DNA from 2 places in the Citrobacter sp. RHB25-C09 genome. Region 2 is predicted to be linked to the other one. Evidence: predicted binding sites of a transcription regulator. Region 2 holds the regulator's gene; the other holds the start of a gene.
The links. The regulator LexA, encoded in region 2, represses DNA repair genes until DNA is damaged. The targets are predictions, from matches to a motif close to TNCTGTATGTACATACAGNA.
Positions count from the first base shown of each region.

Region 1: a site for LexA is predicted at 2,529-2,548, ahead of dinB (DNA polymerase IV). Genes of this name have one in related genera too.

Region 1 is NZ_CP057483.1:1,022,493-1,032,225, forward strand. It holds gene lpcA (D-sedoheptulose 7-phosphate isomerase) at 120-698, shown strand; gene HVY19_RS04810 (class II glutamine amidotransferase) at 823-1,590, shown strand; gene dpaA (peptidoglycan meso-diaminopimelic acid protein amidase) at 1,561-2,301, opposite strand; gene dinB (DNA polymerase IV) at 2,564-3,619, shown strand; gene pepD (cytosol nonspecific dipeptidase) at 3,770-5,227, opposite strand; gene gpt (xanthine phosphoribosyltransferase) at 5,488-5,946, shown strand; gene frsA (esterase FrsA) at 6,045-7,289, shown strand; gene crl (sigma factor-binding protein Crl) at 7,347-7,748, shown strand; gene phoE (phosphoporin PhoE) at 7,796-8,848, opposite strand; gene proB (glutamate 5-kinase) at 9,136-9,733, shown strand, end outside.
Region 2 is NZ_CP057483.1:4,004,477-4,014,209, forward strand. It holds gene dinF (MATE family efflux transporter DinF) at 1-956, opposite strand, end outside; gene lexA (transcriptional repressor LexA) at 1,076-1,684, opposite strand; gene HVY19_RS18960 (diacylglycerol kinase) at 1,809-2,177, opposite strand; gene plsB (glycerol-3-phosphate 1-O-acyltransferase PlsB) at 2,348-4,768, shown strand; gene ubiA (4-hydroxybenzoate octaprenyltransferase) at 4,927-5,799, opposite strand; gene ubiC (chorismate lyase) at 5,812-6,309, opposite strand; gene malM (maltose operon protein MalM) at 6,490-7,434, opposite strand; gene HVY19_RS18985 (maltoporin) at 7,585-8,910, opposite strand; gene malK (maltose/maltodextrin ABC transporter ATP-binding protein MalK) at 9,014-9,733, opposite strand, start outside.

The sequences.
Region 1 (9,733 bases), 1.4 Mb from region 2:
CTTTAAGCGATACAAAAAAACAAAAAGCGGCGGTCTTTGCTATGGCTGGTGCTTCTCGCTGCCAGCGCTATCCGGTACACTGCATCCTGTCATTTACATTCATGCTGAAGGATATCCTCATGTACCAGGATCTTATTCGTAACGAACTGAACGAAGCGGCGGAAACGCTGGCTAATTTTTTAAAAGATGATGCCAACATCCACGCTATTCAGCGCGCGGCGGTCCTGCTGGCAGACAGTTTTAAAGCGGGCGGTAAGGTACTTTCCTGCGGTAACGGCGGCTCTCACTGCGACGCCATGCACTTTGCCGAAGAGTTGACGGGGCGCTACCGCGAAAACCGTCCGGGCTATCCGGCGATTGCGATTTCTGACGTCAGCCATATCTCCTGCGTCAGTAACGATTTTGGCTACGACTATGTTTTTTCTCGTTACGTTGAAGCGGTTGGCCGTGAAGGTGATGTCCTGCTGGGGATCTCTACGTCCGGTAACTCTGGCAACGTGATCAAAGCCATTGCTGCTGCGCGTGAGAAGGGGATGAAGGTCATTACCCTGACCGGGAAAGACGGTGGCAAAATGGCAGGGACTGCGGATATCGAAATTCGCGTTCCGCATTTCGGCTATGCTGACCGTATTCAGGAAATTCACATCAAAGTTATTCATATCTTGATTCAATTAATCGAAAAAGAGATGGTTAAGTAAGTCGATTCTTTCCTGTGCTTTGCCGGATGGCGACGCCGGGCGTCTTATCCGGCCTACTATAGTTTTTCGTAGGCCTGATAAGCGTAGCGCCATCAGGCAGATAATCGTTCAAGGTAGGTGATGTATGTGCGAACTGCTCGGGATGAGCGCCAATGTGCCGACCGATATTTGCTTTAGTTTCACCGGGCTGGTGCAGCGCGGGGGAGGTACCGGGCCGCATAAAGACGGCTGGGGTATCACTTTCTATGAAGGCAAAGGCTGTCGCACATTTAAGGATCCACAGCCGAGCTTTAATTCTCCCATCGCGAAACTGGTTCAGGACTATCCGATCAAGTCCTGCTCTGTCGTGGCGCATATTCGCCAGGCGAATCGTGGGGAAGTGGCGCTGGAGAATACTCATCCGTTCACCCGCGAGCTTTGGGGGCGCAACTGGACATACGCCCACAATGGACAGCTCACCGGATATAAAACGCTGGAAACCGGCAATTTTCGGCCAGTCGGTGAAACCGACAGCGAAAAAGCCTTTTGCTGGCTGCTCTATAAACTGACTCAGCGCTACCCGCGAACGCCAGGCAATATGACCGCGGTCTTTAAGTATATCGCGACTCTGGCTGCCGAATTACGGCAGAAAGGGGTATTCAATATGCTGTTGTCGGATGGGCGCTACGTTATGGCATTCTGCTCTACCAATCTGTTCTGGATCACCCGCCGTGCGCCATTTGGCGTGGCGACGTTGTTAGATCAGGACGTTGAAATTGATTTCAGTTCAGAAACCACACCGGACGATGTGGTTACAGTCATTGCCACGCAACCGCTGACGGGGAATGAAACCTGGCAAAAGATTATGCCAGGCGAATGGCGCTTATTTTGTCTCGGTGAGCGAATAGTTTGACGCCAGTTGGGGTTGAACCACTTCATGGCTCAACGGTTTGCTGACCACGTATCGGCCATCAACAACAGAAATTGCGGGTGGCTTACGGGTCTGTTCAAAATAGTCGTATCCGGGTTTTAACTGCGCCCAGAAATCTTTGTAATACGAATATTTATGGCGTTGCATGTTGGCATCGGTCATACGAAACGGGTAGATGCTAACCTGAACGCTCGACTGACCAAAGACCAGCGCGCCGGTTACAAACTGGAAGATTTCATCGATACCGTTGTCAGTCATGGCATAGCAGCCAACGGACACACAGGCACCGTGGATCATTAAATATTTGCCATCATAGCCATGAGCACGGTCATAGGCATTCGGGAAGCCAATATTGATGGCTTTATAAAAGCGGCTATCGGGTTTTAGCTGATTGCGCTGAACGCTGTAAAAGCCCTCCGGGCTTTTGAAATCGCCCTGGCGTTGTTTAGGGCCTAACCCACCGGAATAATTACAAATCTTATAGCTGTCGAGCAATTGGTACTGCTCGCCCATCTTGACGTAAAGATCAAGCGTGCGCTCTTCTTTAAAGATCTGAATATAGACAGGAGACCCCATTAACTGCTGCTTATACTCTTTACCGATCGGCGTGGCGGAGCTGTTGCTACTCAGCAAACCGGCGAATGAGACGCACGGGATCAAAAGCATCGCAATAAATAATGCGATTTTACGCATACTACTTGTTCCTTGATAAAACGATTACCCACGCCAGAAAGGCAAAATAAGATCCCAAATCAGATAAATCCGGATTTAGTGCGCTCACATTATCACCCCGGGAGTTTTTCGCAAGCCCCTCGTGTGGTGTTTACAATTTATACTAAACCGAATTCAGACATTTCTTTTATTGCGCCTGGTGTCGTTTGATTTAAGTCGCATATTACTGGCTTCTCTTTGGCTAAGTATACTGTATACTTAAACAGTGTTCGGGAGGTGGCTAATGCGCAAAATCATACATGTTGATATGGACTGTTTTTTTGCAGCGGTTGAGATGCGTGACAACCCGGCTCTGCGCGATATCCCGATTGCTATTGGTGGAAGTCGTGAGCGTCGTGGGGTAATCAGCACCGCCAACTATCCCGCGCGTAAATTTGGCGTCCGTAGCGCGATGCCAACCGGAATGGCGCTGAAGCTGTGCCCGCATCTTACTTTGCTACCCGGTCGCTATGAAGCTTATAAAGAAGCCTCCCATCAGATCCAGGCGATATTTTCCCGCTATACCTCGTTAATTGAGCCTTTATCCCTCGATGAGGCCTATCTGGACGTCACCGACAGCGTGCACTGCCACGGTTCTGCGACACTGATCGCTCAGGAGATCCGCCAGACCATTTTTAATGAGCTGCAGTTAACCGCTTCGGCCGGGGTCGCGCCGGTTAAGTTTCTCGCAAAGATCGCTTCCGACCTCAATAAGCCCAACGGGCAGTATGTCATTACCCCAGCCGATGTACCGGCGTTTTTAAAAACGCTGCCGCTGGGCAAAATTCCCGGCGTCGGCAAGGTTTCAGCTGCAAAACTCGAAAGTATGGGGCTGCGGACCTGCGGCGATGTACAGCAGTTCGATCTCGCGATGCTGCTCAAGCGCTTCGGTAAATTTGGTCGGGTATTATGGGAGCGCAGTCAGGGTATCGATGAACGTGATGTTAATAACGAGCGGCTGCGTAAATCGGTTGGCGTTGAACGTACAATGGCAGAAGATATTCACCACTGGTCCGAATGCGAAGCAATTATCGAACGGCTCTATCCAGAACTGGAACGCCGCCTGGCGAAAGTGAAACCGGATTTATTAATTGCCCGTCAGGGAGTGAAATTAAAGTTTAACGATTTTCAGCAGACCACTCAGGAACACGTCTGGCCGCGTCTGAATAAAGAAGATTTAATTTCTACTGCGCGTAAAACCTGGGACGAACGTCGCGGCGGGCGAGGGGTCAGGCTGGTGGGCTTACACGTTACGCTTCTTGACCCTCAACTCGAACGGCAATTATTGTTGGGGTTGTAAATATTCGTCGAAACCCGGTGTGGACGTTTAACGAGATGGCGTTTACAGAACGGTAATACGAGGAAAAGTGCCGGATAACGGCTTTACGTCTTTCCGGCCTACACGAAGAACCGTAGGCCGGATAAGCGTAGCGCCATCCGGCAATTTATTTTACTTCGCCGGAATGGCTTTCAGCAGTTCCGTCAGCAGCGTCCAGTAATGACCTACGCTTTCAATGTGAACCTGCTCATCCGGCGAGTGCGGACCGGTAATGGTTGGCCCAATGGAAACCATATCCATATCCGGATACGGTTTTTTGAACAGACCGCATTCCAGACCCGCGTGGATAATCTGAATGTTCGGCGTCTTGTTGAACAGGCGCTGATAGGTTTCACGCACCAGGTGCATAACCGGCGAGTTCGCATCCGGCTGCCATCCAGGATATCCGCCTTTGGCTTCAGTTTTTGCACCAGCCAGTTTACCCAGTGAATCCAGCATGCTGACCACATAGTCTTTACCGCTGTCGATCAGAGAACGGATCAGGCAGTGGATTTCGACGTTGTCGTCAGTCATGGTCACCACGCCCACGTTCAGAGAAGTTTCCACCACGCCTTTAGCAACGTCGGAATTGCGGATCACGCCGTTAGGCGTTGCGTTCAGCAGGCGGATAAAGCTGTCACGAGACTGTGCAGTCAGCGCGGCTTTATCGTTAGTGGTGCTTTCCAGCGATACGAGCAGATTCTTCTCTTTCTCGGCCAGTTCGTTTTTCAGGATGTCCTGATAAGTATTCACCAGCGCTTTCAGCGCATCGGCTTTATCAGCGGCGACTGCAACGGTAGCAAACGCTTCACGCGGGATGGCGTTACGCAGCGTACCGCCGTTGAAATCGACCAGACGCAGATCCAGTTCTTCGGCATGTCCTGCCAGGAAACGCACCAGCAGTTTGTTGGCATTACCCAGGCCGACGTGAATTTCACCGCCGGAATGGCCGCCTTTCAGACCTTTCAGGGTCAACTTAAAGCTCTGGAAGCCCGCAGGAATGGCTTCACGGGTCAGCGGCAGGTTAGAGGTGAAGTCGATCCCTCCCGCACAGCCCATATAAATCTCACCTTCTTCTTCGGAGTCGGTGTTGATTAAAATATCTGCCTGTAACCAGTTCGGCTGCAGGCCGAACGCGCCATCCATACCGGCTTCTTCTGTCATGGTCAGCAGGACTTCCAGCGGCCCGTGAGCAACGCTGTCATCTACCAGAACCGCCAGCGCGGAGGCCATACCGATGCCGTTATCCGCACCCAGCGTTGTACCGCGCGCTTTCACCCATTCACCGTCAATGAAAGGCTGGATGGGATCTTTAGTGAAGTCGTGAACCGTGTCGTTGTTTTTCTGCGGTACCATATCAAGGTGCGCCTGGAGTACGACCGGCTTGCGGTTTTCCATTCCGGCGGTTGCCGGTTTGCGAATCAGGATATTACCCACCTGGTCGCGCTCAACGTGGAAACCTTTCTCAGTCGCCCAGCCGATAATATGCTCAGCGAGTTGTTCTTCATGGTAGGACGGATGAGGAATAGAACAGATTTTGGCAAAAATATCCCACAGCGGCTGTGGTGATAATTGAGATAGTTCAGACACGTTAATTCTCCTGGTCAGTACTCAGCAAACAATCTTGCAGGTCACAGGGTTAGCAGGTTAATAATTATCACAAGTCAGGCTTGCGAGATGAGGTTGAGAATATCACTTTCCAGGCCGACTGCTAGTATAAAGCACGTAAAAAGAGGGACGGATTCGGTGAAACACTGGTTTTTGCCGCGTCAGATCTCTATAATCTCGCGCAACCTATTTCCCCCTCGAACACTTTTTAAGCCGTAGATAAACAGGCTGGGACACTTCACATGAGCGAAAAATACGTCGTCACCTGGGACATGTTGCAGATTCACGCACGCAAGCTGGCAAGTCGCCTGATGCCTTCAGAACAGTGGAAAGGCATTATCGCCGTTAGCCGTGGCGGTCTGGTACCGGGTGCGCTGCTGGCGCGTGAACTGGGTATTCGTCATGTCGATACCGTTTGCATTTCCAGCTACGATCACGACAACCAGCGCGAACTGAAAGTACTGAAGCGCGCAGAAGGCGACGGTGAAGGCTTCATCGTTATTGATGACCTGGTTGATACCGGCGGTACCGCAGTGGCTATCCGCGAAATGTATCCGAAAGCGCACTTTGTTACCATTTTCGCCAAACCGGCGGGTCGCCCGCTGGTTGATGACTATGTCATTGATATTCCGCAGGACACCTGGATTGAGCAACCCTGGGACATGGGCGTGACCTTTGTTCCGCCGATTTCCGGCCGCTAATCCCTGCACTTTCGACGCCTGGCACTGCCGGGCGTTGTTTTATTTCGCCCATGACAGGTTACAATGTGCCTCAGTAAGTATTTTTGGAGGCTGCACGAATGTCACAGGCGAACCTCAGCGAAATCCTGTTCAAACCCCGCTTTAAACATCCCGAGACGTCCACGCTGGTCCGTCGCTTCAACGCCGGAACGCAACGTCCTGTGCAATCGGCCCTGGACGGTAAAAATATTCCTCACTGGTATCGCATGATTAACCGCCTGATGTGGATCTGGCGCGGCGTCGATCCGCGTGAAATCCTCGATGTGCAGGCGCGAATTGTCATGAGCAATGCTGAACGTACGGACGATGATCTCTACGACACGGTGGTGGGTTACCGTGGCGGAAACTGGATCTACGAATGGGCGAAGCAAGCGATGGAGTGGCAGCAGAAAGCGTGTCAGGAAACGGACCCCGAGCGCAGCGGTCGTTACTGGCTTCATGCGTCCAGTTTGTACAATATTGCCGCCTATCCGCATCTGAAAGGCGACGAACTGGCGGAGCAGGCGCAGGCATTATCGAATCGCGCTTATGAAGAGGCCGCGCAGCGACTGCCCGGCACCTTGAGCGAAATGGAATTCACCGTGCCAGGCGGCGCGCCCGTGACCGGCTTTTTACATATGCCAAAAGGCGACGGCCCGTTTCCGACGGTGCTGATGTGTGGCGGTCTGGATTCGATGCAAACCGATTACTATTCCTTGTATGAGCGCTATTTTGCACCCCGGGGGATCGCCATGCTGACGCTGGATATGCCTTCGGTAGGCTTCTCCTCAAAATGGAAGCTCTCTCAGGATTCCAGCCTGCTGCACCAGCACGTGCTGAAGTCGCTGCCCAATGTGCCTTGGGTGGACCACACTCGCGTGGCGGCGTTTGGTTTTCGCTTTGGTGCGAACGTTGCGGTACGTCTTGCTTATCTCGAATCGCCACGCCTGAAAGCGGTGGCTTGTCTTGGCCCGGTTGTCCATGCGTTGCTGAGCGATCCGCAACGTCAGGCGGGGGTACCGGAAATGTATCTTGACGTTCTTGCGAGTCGTTTAGGGATGCATGACGCCTCTGACGAAGCGCTGCGCGTGGAGCTTAATCGCTACTCGCTGAAGGTGCAGGGACTGCTGGGCAGACGCTGCCCGACGCCAATGCTCTCGGGCTTCTGGAAGAACGATCCGTTCAGTCCGGAAGAGGAGTCTCGTTTAATCACTTCTTCATCTTCCGACGGTAAATTAATGGAGATTCCGTTTAACCCGGTGTACCGCAATTTTGACAAGGCGTTACAGGAAATCACCCAATGGATAGAAAAGAGATTGTGTTAAAAATTTGCTAAATTCTACTTTTTTGGTAAAACAGTTGCTTCACAACAGGAGATCGCAATGACGTTACCGAGTGGACACCCGAAGAGCAGATTGATCAAGAAATTCACCGCACTTGGCCCATATATTCGGGAAGGCAAGTGTGAAGATACACGATTCTTTTTCGATTGCCTGGCAGTTTGCGTCAACGTGAAGCCCGCGCCTGAGTTGCGTGAATTCTGGGGCTGGTGGATGGAACTTGAAGCAGAAGAAAAACGCTTTACCTACAGCTACAAGTTCGGTCTGTTTAATAAAGACGGAAACTGGCAGACGACAAATATCAAAGATCAGGAAGTGATCGATCGTCTGGAATACACCCTGCGCGAGTTTCATGAGAAATTGCGTGTGCTCTTGAGTTCATTGCAGCTGTCGCTGGAGCCCGCTGACGATTTTACTGATGAACCGGTGAAGTTAAGCGCATAAGTTAAGTTTGCCGGGTAAGCGCAGCGCCACCCGGCATGCTTACTTAATCAGAACTGATAGGTCATACCCAGCGCAACGATGTCGTCGCTGCTGACGCCCAGCTGATTGTCGTCATCAATCTGGTTGATTTTATAATCCACAAACGCTGACATATTTTTATTGAAGTAGTAAGTCGCACCGACATCGATATATTTCACGATATCTTCATCACCCACCCCTTCAATATCTTTGCCTTTGGACTGAACATAACCCACTGACGGGCGCAGGCCGAAGTCAAACTGATATTGCGCCACGGCTTCAAAGTTCTGCGCTTTATTGGCAAAACCACCGGAAATCGGTGCCATATTGCGGGTTTCAGAATAAATGGTCGCCAGATAGATATTATTGCCATCGTATTTCAGACCTGATGCCCATCCTTCGGCATTATCACCATGACCACGCGCCTGCAGATTCTGCTCGTCGGTACGATCGGAGTTCGCGTATGCACCAATAATGGAGAAATCGCTACCGCCAAAATCGTAGCTCAGTGAAGTCCCAAAGCCGTCGCCGTTTTGTTTTTTCACGTCACGGTTTTCGTTTTTGCCCTGATACTGCAACGTCAGGTTCAGACCATCGATCACGCCGAAGAAGTCGGTGTTGCGGTATGTCGCCAGACCGCTGGCGCGTTTGGTCATGAAGTTATCCGTTTGCGCCAGACCATCACCGCCGAACTCCGGGAACATATCGGTCCAGGCGGCTACATCGTACAGCGCCCCGAGGTTACGACCGTAATCAAACGAGCCAAACTCACCGAATTTAAGCCCTGCGAATGCCAGTCGTGTTTTCTGGCTGCTGTCGCTTTCCGGTTTGTTGCCTGCGAATTCCTCTTCCCAGCGGCCATAGCCTGTCAACCGATCGTTAATCTGGGTTTCACCTTTAAAGCCCAGACGGACATACGTCTGGTCGCCGTCTTTGCCCTCATCATCGCTGAAATAGTGCATCGCTTTGACTTTACCGTACAAATCCAGCTTGTTGCCGTCTTTGTTAAACACTTCAGCTGCCTGCACGGATGCCGATGCAACAATCCCCATCACCACTAATGCCAGAGTGCTCTTTTTCATTTTCATTCCTGATTTAAAGTACGCGCTAAAATTACTGGGTATGATCCCCGTTTAAAGACAGGAAGGTTTTTAACGTTCTGTTGTGAACGTTATATGACAAAGTAAGAATTATTTTAAAAATCCTGGTTTTTGTATGGTGGTAATAAAAACGTCAAAAATTGACGCTACGCTGTCTGATCCTGCGCAACAAAATCCCACGCTTTGTGCGCTGCTTATTGGCAACCGGGACCAGTCCTGCTAAAACGTTCGTTTGATAATATTTTTTCTATATTGAACGGCAGAGAATCATGAGTGACAGCCAGACGCTGGTGGTAAAACTTGGCACCAGTGTGCTAACGGGCGGATCGCGCCGCCTGAACCGTGCCCACATCGTAGAACTCGTTCGTCAGTGCGCACAGCTTCATGCCGCAGGGCATCGTATTGTTATTGTAACGTCTGGCGCGATTGCGGCCGGGCGCGAGCATTTAGGTTACCCGGAGCTTCCGGCGACCATTGCGAGCAAACAGCTGCTGGCGGCGGTAGGGCAGAGTCGACTGATTCAACTGTGGGAACAGCTGTTTTCAATCTACGGTATTCACGTCGGGCAGATGCTGCTGACACGTGCAGATATGGAAGACAGAGAGCGTTTCCTCAACGCGCGTGACACGCTGCGCGCGCTGCTGGACAACAACATCGTACCGGTTATCAACGAGAACGACGCGGTCGCCACCGCTGAGATTAAAGTGGGCGATAACGACAATCTCTCCGCGCTGGCGGCGATCCTGGCGGGGGCTGATAAGCTGCTGCTGTTGACCGATCAGCAGGGGCTATTCACTGCCGATCCTCGCACTAATCCACAGGCCGAGCTGATTAAAGACGTTCATGGGATAGACGACGCACTACGCG
Region 2 (9,733 bases):
CCTGCCTGGCGACAGGCGGCGCGCCAGACATCCAGCAACTGGCTGCCGTCCCGTGCGCCATAGGCTTGCCCGGAATGCGCCTCTACGGCGTAGGCGAAGCCGTCCAGCGCGTAGGCGGTGAAGGTCAGCAGCGTCATCAGCACCGCGTTGACAGCGATAATATCGCTCCCCAGTCTGGCACCCAGTACGGTGATCGCGCCAAAGCAGAGTTGCAGCAGCAGCGAACGCAACATAATGTCGCGATTGAGCGCTAACAGACGCCGAAAATGGCCGCGCCAGGCCTGCTTTAACATAGCCGCGGTTATGCCGCGCAAATGAAGTACCTTTCGCACCATCAGCAGCCCAATCACTAACGTGGAGTATTCCGCAATGACCGTCGCCAGCGCAGCGCCCTGCACGTTCATGTGCAGACCCATCACCAGCCATAAATCGAGAACAATGTTCAGGATATTGCCGACAATCAACAGGATAACCGGCGCGCGAGCATACTGAACGCCCAGCAGCCAGCCGAGCAGAACCAGATTCGCCAGCGACGCCGGCGCACTTAACCAGCGAATCGCCAGGAAGCGTCTTGCCTGTTCCAGCACCGCTTCGCTGCCGCCAACAATATGCAGCGCCAGATCGATTATCGGGGTGCGTAAAAGCGCAATTAATGCCCCCACCCCCAGCGCAAGGATGAGCGGTTGTACCAGCGCACGCGCCAGTGCCTGTGGGTTCTTCGCACCAAACGCCTGTGCCGTTAGCCCAGTTGTGCTCATGCGTAAAAAGAGCAACAGCATAAACAGAAAGCTAGTGGCTGTTGCACCCACAGCCACACCACCCAGATAAACCGGGCTATCCAGGTGACCAATCACCGCAGTATCCACCAGTCCCAGCAGAGGAACCGTGATATTGGAGAAGATCATGGGTAAGGCGAGACGCCAGAGGGCTTTATCAGCAGGAGCAAAGAACGGCATGAGGAGAAGCCTGAGCAGGAGTGTTTAGGTTTTGAACGCATTTCGTAAGCCCGGTAAGCACAGCGCCACCGGGCTCGGTGTCGGATGTTGGCACAAACGCCTTATCCGAGTGTGAGGTATTACAGCCACTCACCGTTGCGGATCACGCCAACGGCTAAACCTTCGATGGTAAAGCTCTGCTCACGAAGATCCACGACGATAGGCTTAAATTCGCTGTTTTCTGGCAACAGTTCGACTTTATTGCCCTGTTTTTTCAGACGTTTTACCGTCACTTCGTCGTCGATACGGGCGACAACGACCTGACCATTACGCACATCCTGGGTTTTATGCACGGCCAGCAGATCGCCGTCCATAATACCAATGTCTTTCATTGACATGCCGCTAACGCGCAGCAGAAAATCGGCATTGGGTTTAAACAGAGAAGGATCGACCTGATAATGGCCTTCGATGTGCTGCTGCGCCAGCAGGGGTTCCCCCGCCGCAACGCGACCGACAAGCGGTAACCCTTCCTCTTCTTCATGCAGCAAACGAATGCCGCGAGAAGCGCCGGATACAATCTCAATGACACCTTTACGCGCCAGCGCCTTCAGATGTTCTTCAGCCGCGTTTGGGGAACGGAACCCCAAACGCTGCGCGATTTCCGCACGCGTCGGTGGCATGCCTGTCTGGCTGATGTGATCCCGAATGAGATCAAACACCTCTTGTTGCCTGGCCGTTAACGCTTTCATTCCGCCCCCTGGGTGTATATACAGTTATGCTGTGAGTATATACAGCTAAAGGCGATTTTGGAACCACAAACTGCACATTAAACAGGAGATTTATAGCGTTATGGAATCGCGCTCGTAAAAATCCTTAACGAAAATTCGACCATAGCAGGATACCCCAGGTTATCAGCGCTATGATGATAGAGAGCAGCACCGCTGCCGACCCCATATCTTTCGCGCGACCAGAGAGTTCATGATAGTCGGAGCCGATACGGTCAACGACCGCTTCAATGGCGCTGTTAAGAATTTCAACAACCATCACCAGCATGACGGAGCCGATCAACAGAACGCGCGTTATGGCATCCACATCCAGCCAGCAGGCGACGATCACGGCAACCAGGACCGCGAGACTTTCCTGACGGAATGCGGCCTCGTTAATCCATGCGGCGCGAAAACCTTTCCAGGAATAGCCAGCAGCTTTGATAATTCGGGTGAATCCAGTGGTATTATTGGCCATCAAAAGAACCTTTTTGCATTATTGGCGTCAATGTCATTGTCCTGTTAACTCAAATGTTTTGAGTTAATGCAACGCGGCGCGAAGTATGACGGGATACAACAGAAATTCACATGACTTTCTGATATCCTTGCAGCGCATTTGCACTATTAACCAGAGGCTTTACATCGTTTATGTCCGGCTGGCCACGAATTTACTATAAAATCCTGAATTTACCATTAAGCGTGCTGGTAAAAAGCAAGTCTATTCCGGCAGATCCTGCCCCGGAGTTAGGGCTCGATACCTCTCGTCCCATTATGTACGTTTTACCGTACAACTCCAAAGCGGACTTGTTGACACTGCGCGCTCAGTGTTTGGCGCACGACCTCCCCGACCCATTAGAACCGCTGGAGATCGACGGCACTCAGCTGCCGCGCTATGTGTTCATTCACGGCGGACCGCGTGTCTTTACCTATTACACGCCGAAAGAAGAGTCCATTAAGCTGTTCCATAACTATCTCGACCTGCACCGCAGCAATCCGAGTCTGGATGTGCAAATGGTGCCAGTATCGGTGATGTTTGGCCGCGCGCCCGGGCGTGAAAAAGGGGAAGTGAACCCGCCTTTACGCATGCTCAACGGCATTCAAAAATTCTTTGCCGTCTCCTGGCTGGGTCGCGACAGCTTTGTGCGCTTCTCACCTTCCGTCTCGCTGCGCCGTATGGCTGACGAGCACGGCACCGATAAAATTATTGCTCAAAAACTGGCTCGCGTGGCGCGAATGCACTTCGCCCGTCAGCGTCTGGCCGCCGTGGGGCCGCGTTTGCCTGCGCGTCAGGATCTGTTTAATAAACTGCTAGCTTCGAAGGCGATTGCCCGCGCGGTCGAAGACGAAGCGCGCAGTAAGAAAATCTCCCACGAAAAAGCGCAGCAGAACGCGATCGCGCTGATGGAAGAAATTGCCGCCAACTTCTCTTACGAGATGATTCGCCTGACCGACCGTATTCTGGGCTTTACCTGGAACCGGCTGTATCAGGGGATTAACGTCCACAACGCCGAGCGCGTTCGCCAGCTGGCGCATGACGGGCACGAGATTGTCTATGTGCCGTGTCACCGCAGCCATATGGACTATCTGCTGCTCTCCTACGTCCTGTATCACCAGGGTCTGGTTCCCCCGCACATTGCAGCCGGGATTAACCTGAACTTCTGGCCAGCCGGGCCGATCTTCCGCCGCCTGGGGGCGTTCTTTATTCGCCGTACCTTTAAGGGCAACAAGCTCTATTCCACCGTCTTCCGCGAGTATCTGGGCGAACTGTTCAGCCGTGGTTATTCGGTGGAATACTTCGTTGAGGGCGGACGCTCACGTACTGGCCGTCTGCTGGATCCGAAAACCGGTACCCTGTCGATGACCATCCAGGCCATGCTGCGCGGCGGCACCCGTCCGATCACGCTTGTGCCGATTTACATCGGCTATGAGCACGTCATGGAAGTGGGGACCTATGCGAAAGAGCTGCGTGGCGCGACCAAAGAGAAAGAAAGTCTGCCACAGATGCTGCGCGGCCTGAGCAAGCTGCGTAATCTGGGTCAGGGCTATGTTAACTTCGGCGAACCGATGCCGCTGATGACATACCTGAATCATCACGTTCCAGAATGGCGCGAGTCGATCGATCCAATCGAAGCCGTGCGTCCTGCCTGGCTGACGCCAACGGTGAACGGCATCGCTGAAGAGCTCATGGTGCGGATTAACAACGCTGGTGCGGCTAACGCCATGAACCTGTGCTGTACCGCACTGCTGGCGTCCCGTCAGCGCTCGCTGACCCGTGAACAGCTAACAGAACAACTCAACTGTTATCTGGATTTGATGCGCAATGTACCGTACTCCCCTGACTCGACGGTGCCATCCGTCAGCGCCAGCGATCTCATCGATCACGCGTTGCAGATGAACAAGTTCGAAGTCGAGAAAGACACCATTGGCGATATTATCATCCTGCCGCGCGAGCAGGCGGTTCTCATGACCTACTATCGCAATAACATTGCCCACATGCTGGTTCTGCCTTCGCTGATGGCGGCAATTATTACCCAGCATCGCCATATTTCACGCGCGGCGCTACAGCAGCATGTTGAAGTACTGTATCCGATGCTGAAAGCGGAGCTGTTCCTGCGTTGGGAACGCGAAGCGTTGACGGGCGTTATTGATGCACTGGTCGAAGAGATGCAGCGCCAGGGACTCATCTCCGTTCAGAATGACGAACTGCACATTAACCCTGCGCATTCTCGCACGCTGCAACTGCTGGCGGCAGGGGCGCGCGAAACGCTACAGCGTTACGCCATTACCTTCTGGCTGCTGAGTGCGAACCCGTCAATCAACCGTGGTACGCTGGAGAAAGAAAGCCGCACCGTAGCGCAGCGTCTGTCCGTGCTGCACGGCATCAACGCGCCGGAGTTCTTCGATAAGGCGGTCTTCAGTTCACTGGTCCTGACCCTGCGTGATGAGGGATACATCAGCGATACCGGAGATGCCGAGCCGGGCGAAACGATGAAGGTGTACCAGATGCTGGCGGAGTTAATTACGTCGGATGTGCGCCTCACCATCGAGAGTGCGACGCAAAGCGAGTAACGCACAGTAAAGCCGGTCAATGTGGACTGCACCCCAAAAGTTGGACACCCAACTGATTAAGGTGCAGTTTTTTATGGCGGATTGCCGGATGCCTGCTCCCGCCTTATCCGGCCTACGGTTTGGTAGACCCGGTAAGCGCAGCGCCACCGGGCAATGATTTATAGATGCCAGTAACTCATCGCCAGCCCGATAAACAGCACCAGGCCAACGTAGTTGTTGTTCATGAACGCCTTAAAGCAGGCTTCCCGCTCGCGGTTGGCAATCAGCTTCTGCTGCCAGACAAACAGCGCGCCGGCGACCAAAATTGACCCGTAATAGCTCATTCCCAGTCCATTTAACCAGCCAATAACCGCCATTAGGACCAGCACAAGCACCTGCAGGATGCCGATGATCAGCTTGTCGTGTTGGCCAAACAGAATGGCGGTCGATTTAATACCAATTTTCAGGTCGTCGTCGCGATCGACCATCGCATACTGCGTATCGTAGGCTACCGCCCAAAGAATGTTAGCGAGGAACATCAGCCAGCAACTCAGCGGCACGGACTCACTCACCGCGGCGAAGGCCATCGGTATCGACCAGCCGAACGCCGCGCCCAGCACCACCTGCGGCAGATGAGTGTAGCGCTTCATAAACGGATACACCCAGGCAAGCGCCAGCGCGGCCACCGATAGCAGGATGGTCATTGTGTTGAGGGTCAACACCAGCAGGAAAGCGAGCAGCACCAACACCACGAACAGCGTGCGGGCCTCTTTTTCAGTCACCGCGCCGCTCGGTAGCGGACGGTTGGCGGTGCGCTTAACATGACCGTCAAATTTGCGGTCAGCATAATCATTCACGACACATCCGGCGGCGCGCATCAGCCAGACTCCGGCGACAAACACCGCCAGCACCCACAGTTGCGGTACGCCCGGAGTCGCCACCCACAGCGCCCACAGCGTCGGCCAGAGTAGCAATAAGGCACCGATGGGCTTATCCGTACGCATTAAGCGATGAAACGCCAACAGCTTAGTCTGCGTCAGACTCCACTCCATTTTATTTTCCTCTTAGTACAACGGTGATGCAGGCAAAAATAGCTCGGTCAGCATCAGCGGCTTACCGCTCAGTCGCAGGCGGGAACGGCGTCCCCACAGCGCTGCATCACAACCAATTTCAATAAAATCTCGGGTCAACGTCGATGATGTAAAAAGGTAGCGCCCTAAGGGGGTTTTGCCCAAATGTTGTAAAGCCAGTTCAGGGCCGGACAGTGTCGACTCAGGCACTACGGTACGTCCGGCAAGCCATGGCTCGCCATCCGCGCATAACAGGATTTCACGCAGCCAGTAGCGGGACTCTTTTGGCAGGAGCGCCAGCTCTTCCACCACCTCGTTTTGACCAACAAATCCTTCCCTGATCAACGTCACAGTGACCCGTTTTCCCTGCTGCTCAAAACGTTTCGTCATGGAATCTTCCAGCAGCAGCCAGTCTAGCTGTTCCGGATCCAGAGCGGGGATCTCGTCAAAATAGCGCAGCGCACGCAGTTGCGTTAACGCGGGGTGTGACATGCCTTACTCTCCGTTTCATAACTGAAAGGCATTGTAACGCAGAAAAGAGATTACGGGAGACGGAATAAAAATTAAGTGATCTGTTGCGCAACAGAAGCGTAACAATTCGCATGGAATGCTAAAAAAAAGGTGCGCCCGGGGACGCACCAGTTGTTGCAAATCAGCACTGTGGGGTAAACGTTACCCCTTGCCTTTTACACTGCTGATAAAAGTGGAACGGGCCGATGTCGAACCCAGACGCTCTGCTTCATCAAGCAGTTTCAGCGCTTTATCTACATCGCCTTTCGCGACGGCGTCTTTAATCGCTTTGTTGAAGTAGCTTTCGGTGTCGTTCAACATCGGTTCGCTTTTCTTCGCAGGCGCAGGGGCGGCAACCGGCGCGGCAGCTGGCGCAGCGTAGGTCGGCGCAGGCGCAGCGGTATTCCCTACGGTTACTGGCCCCGGACCGGAAGAACCAAACAGCGGCCCAACCAGCACGCTGGAACTGCTGCTCGTTTTCACTTTCAGCTTCAGCAGACCGTCGGTGGTATGACGGGCGATCGGGTCCGGAATATCGGGAATAGCATTACCTACGCCTTTGGCATAGGCTTTTGCCGGGTCAAGCAGAGTTGTGGTCTGCTGGAGATCTTTATCCGTCGTAAAGACCAGAACATAGAGTTTCTGCTGTCCCAGCGCAGGCGTCAGGCGCATCACCCCTTCCAGGCGATCCGCGCTCATTACGCCTGGCTCCTGGTAGGTGAAATAGCTGCTGGGGAAGAACGCAGAGGGCGTCATGTTCTGATCAAGAATCAGGACGTTAGGCGCAAAGACGCTGGTTTGTTTGTTCACTTCGCTGGTCAGCGTCAGCGTGAGCTCGCCAATATTTGCCGGAACGCTGTACGCCGCAACCGGACCCGTAATCCCTGCCACATCAAGGCGCTGACCGCCAGTCGCAAGCTGGGTGGACTGGGCGTTACTTTGGTCAACCGGCGTCCAGGTTAGCTGTTGCAGCGCAGCGGTCGGAATGGCTGGTGCGGCGGCGGTGTTTTGCGGTACATAGTTTACCTCTGCCAGGCTGATGCCCGGTGCGCTGGCAAATAACCCCGCAGATAAACAGAGAGCAACGAGACTTTTCTTCATTTTCATTGTTATCACCTCAGGAAGCATGCGTTCAGCGGTGGCCAGGCAATAGCGCGCTAAACCGCGAGAAACTGTGTCGGGAATGCCGAATGGCGGTGACGCCTTAACCGGCATTCCCGTGTTTCGGGGGACTTTCGTCCCCCTTTACCTCACGTATTACCACCAGATTTCCATCTGGGCACCGAAGGACCACTCATCGTTGTCGCCACGGCTGTAGGTAGTAGTGCTGGTGTCGCGATAGGCGATACCGTTGTCGTAACCCCATTTCTCATCCCACTTCGCGTAGGTTGCGAAGACACGGATTGCCGGGCGGGACCAGATGCTGTCGCCAGCCTGCCATTGTTGCGCCAGGGTAATTTTGTACTGGTTGTTGGTATCGTCGGTACGCTGAGACTTCACGTTGTCGTAGCCAACTTCCAGCAGGGTGCTCATGATCGGCGTCCATTTGTACATCGGACGGACACCCACTGTGTACCAGGTGGTACCGTTGTTGTCGTCACGATCGATGTCCTGGTACATACCGACGTACATCAGATCCCAGCTATCGCCCAGGGAGATTGCACCGTGGTCGAGAATACGAACCAGGCTGCCGTTGTTGTTGATATTGTTGTTAACCTGACCGATTTCAGCATCGTTGTCATAGCTGTTACCGGTGAAGGAACCCTGCGGGATACCTTTGCCCTGCGTGGTCATCGCGTCAGTCGCGTACTGAACAACAAACTTGTTGTAGCCTTTCAGCATGCTCTGGGTATGTTCTGCGGTGAACATCCAGCCGTCTTTGGTCGCTTCATCAGCAAAGCTGTAACCGTCGGTCTTATTCGCACGACCGTAGTCAACGCCCAGTTCCAGAGTACCGCCTGGGTTAATTTCCATACCTGCTAAACGCACGTCGAACACGTCGTTGGCGGTGTCTTTGTATCGGCTGTAGATATCATTGCTGGTGAAGATGTAAGAACCGCCAGCTTCCTGAGAACGGGTGGCTGCCAGAGACAGTTTACCGAAGCCGAGGTCAATGTTTTCGATACCGGCACCAGGGCCAGAGATATCCCAGTAGTAGAAGTCGATCATGTGAACGTCATGACGCTGATAGAAACGCTTACCGGCCCAAATGGTGGAGCCCGGCAGCCAGTCGATCAGGTTTTTACCCTGCACGTTCGCTTCACGGAATGCCGGGTCCGTCGCTTCCCAGTCGTTCTGCTGTGCTACGGAATAAGCGACGTTAGTGTCGAAGTAGAAGCTCTTATCGCCCTCTTTCCACACTTCCTGGCCCAGCTTAATTTCCGCATAGGTTTCACATTCGTTACCAAGACGGTATTTACTTTGAGCACCCGTTGCCTGGAAACACTGTTGTTCGCCGCCACTACCCGTCCAGCCGATACCGGAACGAGCATAACCATGGAAATCCACAGCCATTGCCTGAACAGACATAATGCCTGCTGCTACGGCAACCGCCAGCGGGAGTTTGCGCAGAGTAATCATCATTCTATCTCCTGAGATCATTGCTTTTCTTTTAAACGCTTCACCCTTCGGACTGCCTCTTTGTTGGCAGCCTCGAAGGCTTTGCGTTTCGTTTTTTATGGGGACCTTAAACGCCCGGCTCTTGATGCAGCCGACGACATGCAGTGCCATCTTCACGGAACAGATGGCAACGCTCTGGCGGCAGGCCGATAGCGAATGTGGCACCCTCTTCTACCAACACCACGTCGTTCTGGCGGTAAACCAGGTTTTGACGAATGGCGGGGATCTGGATATGAATTTGCGTTTCGTGACCAAGTTGTTCGACGACCTGAACTTCGCCTTCCAGAGTGACATCGGCGATGTCGCTGGGCAGCAGGTGTTCCGGACGAATACCTAAAGACATATTGACGCCGACCTGCACATCGCGGCTTTCGACGGGCAGCCAGACCTGTTGGCGATTTGGCAGCTCAACCTGTACCTGATCGATAGCGGTGGCGGTGACCTTGACCGGCAGGAAGTTCATTTTCGGCGACCCGATAAAGCCTGCGACGAAGCGGTCTGCCGGATAGTGATACAGCTCCAGCGGTTTACCGACCTGGGCCACGCGTCCGGCATCCAGCACCACGATTTTGTCCGCCAGGGTCATCGCTTCGACCTGATCGTGGGTGACATAAATCATCGTGCGTCCCAGGCGCTTATGCAGGCGGGAGATTTCGATACGCATCTGCACGCGCAGAGCGGCATCCAGGTTAGAAAGTGGTTCATCAAGCAGGAATACGCGCGGTTCCGCCACCAGCGTACGGCCAATCGCGACGCGCTGACGCTGACCGCCAGAGAGCGCCTTGGG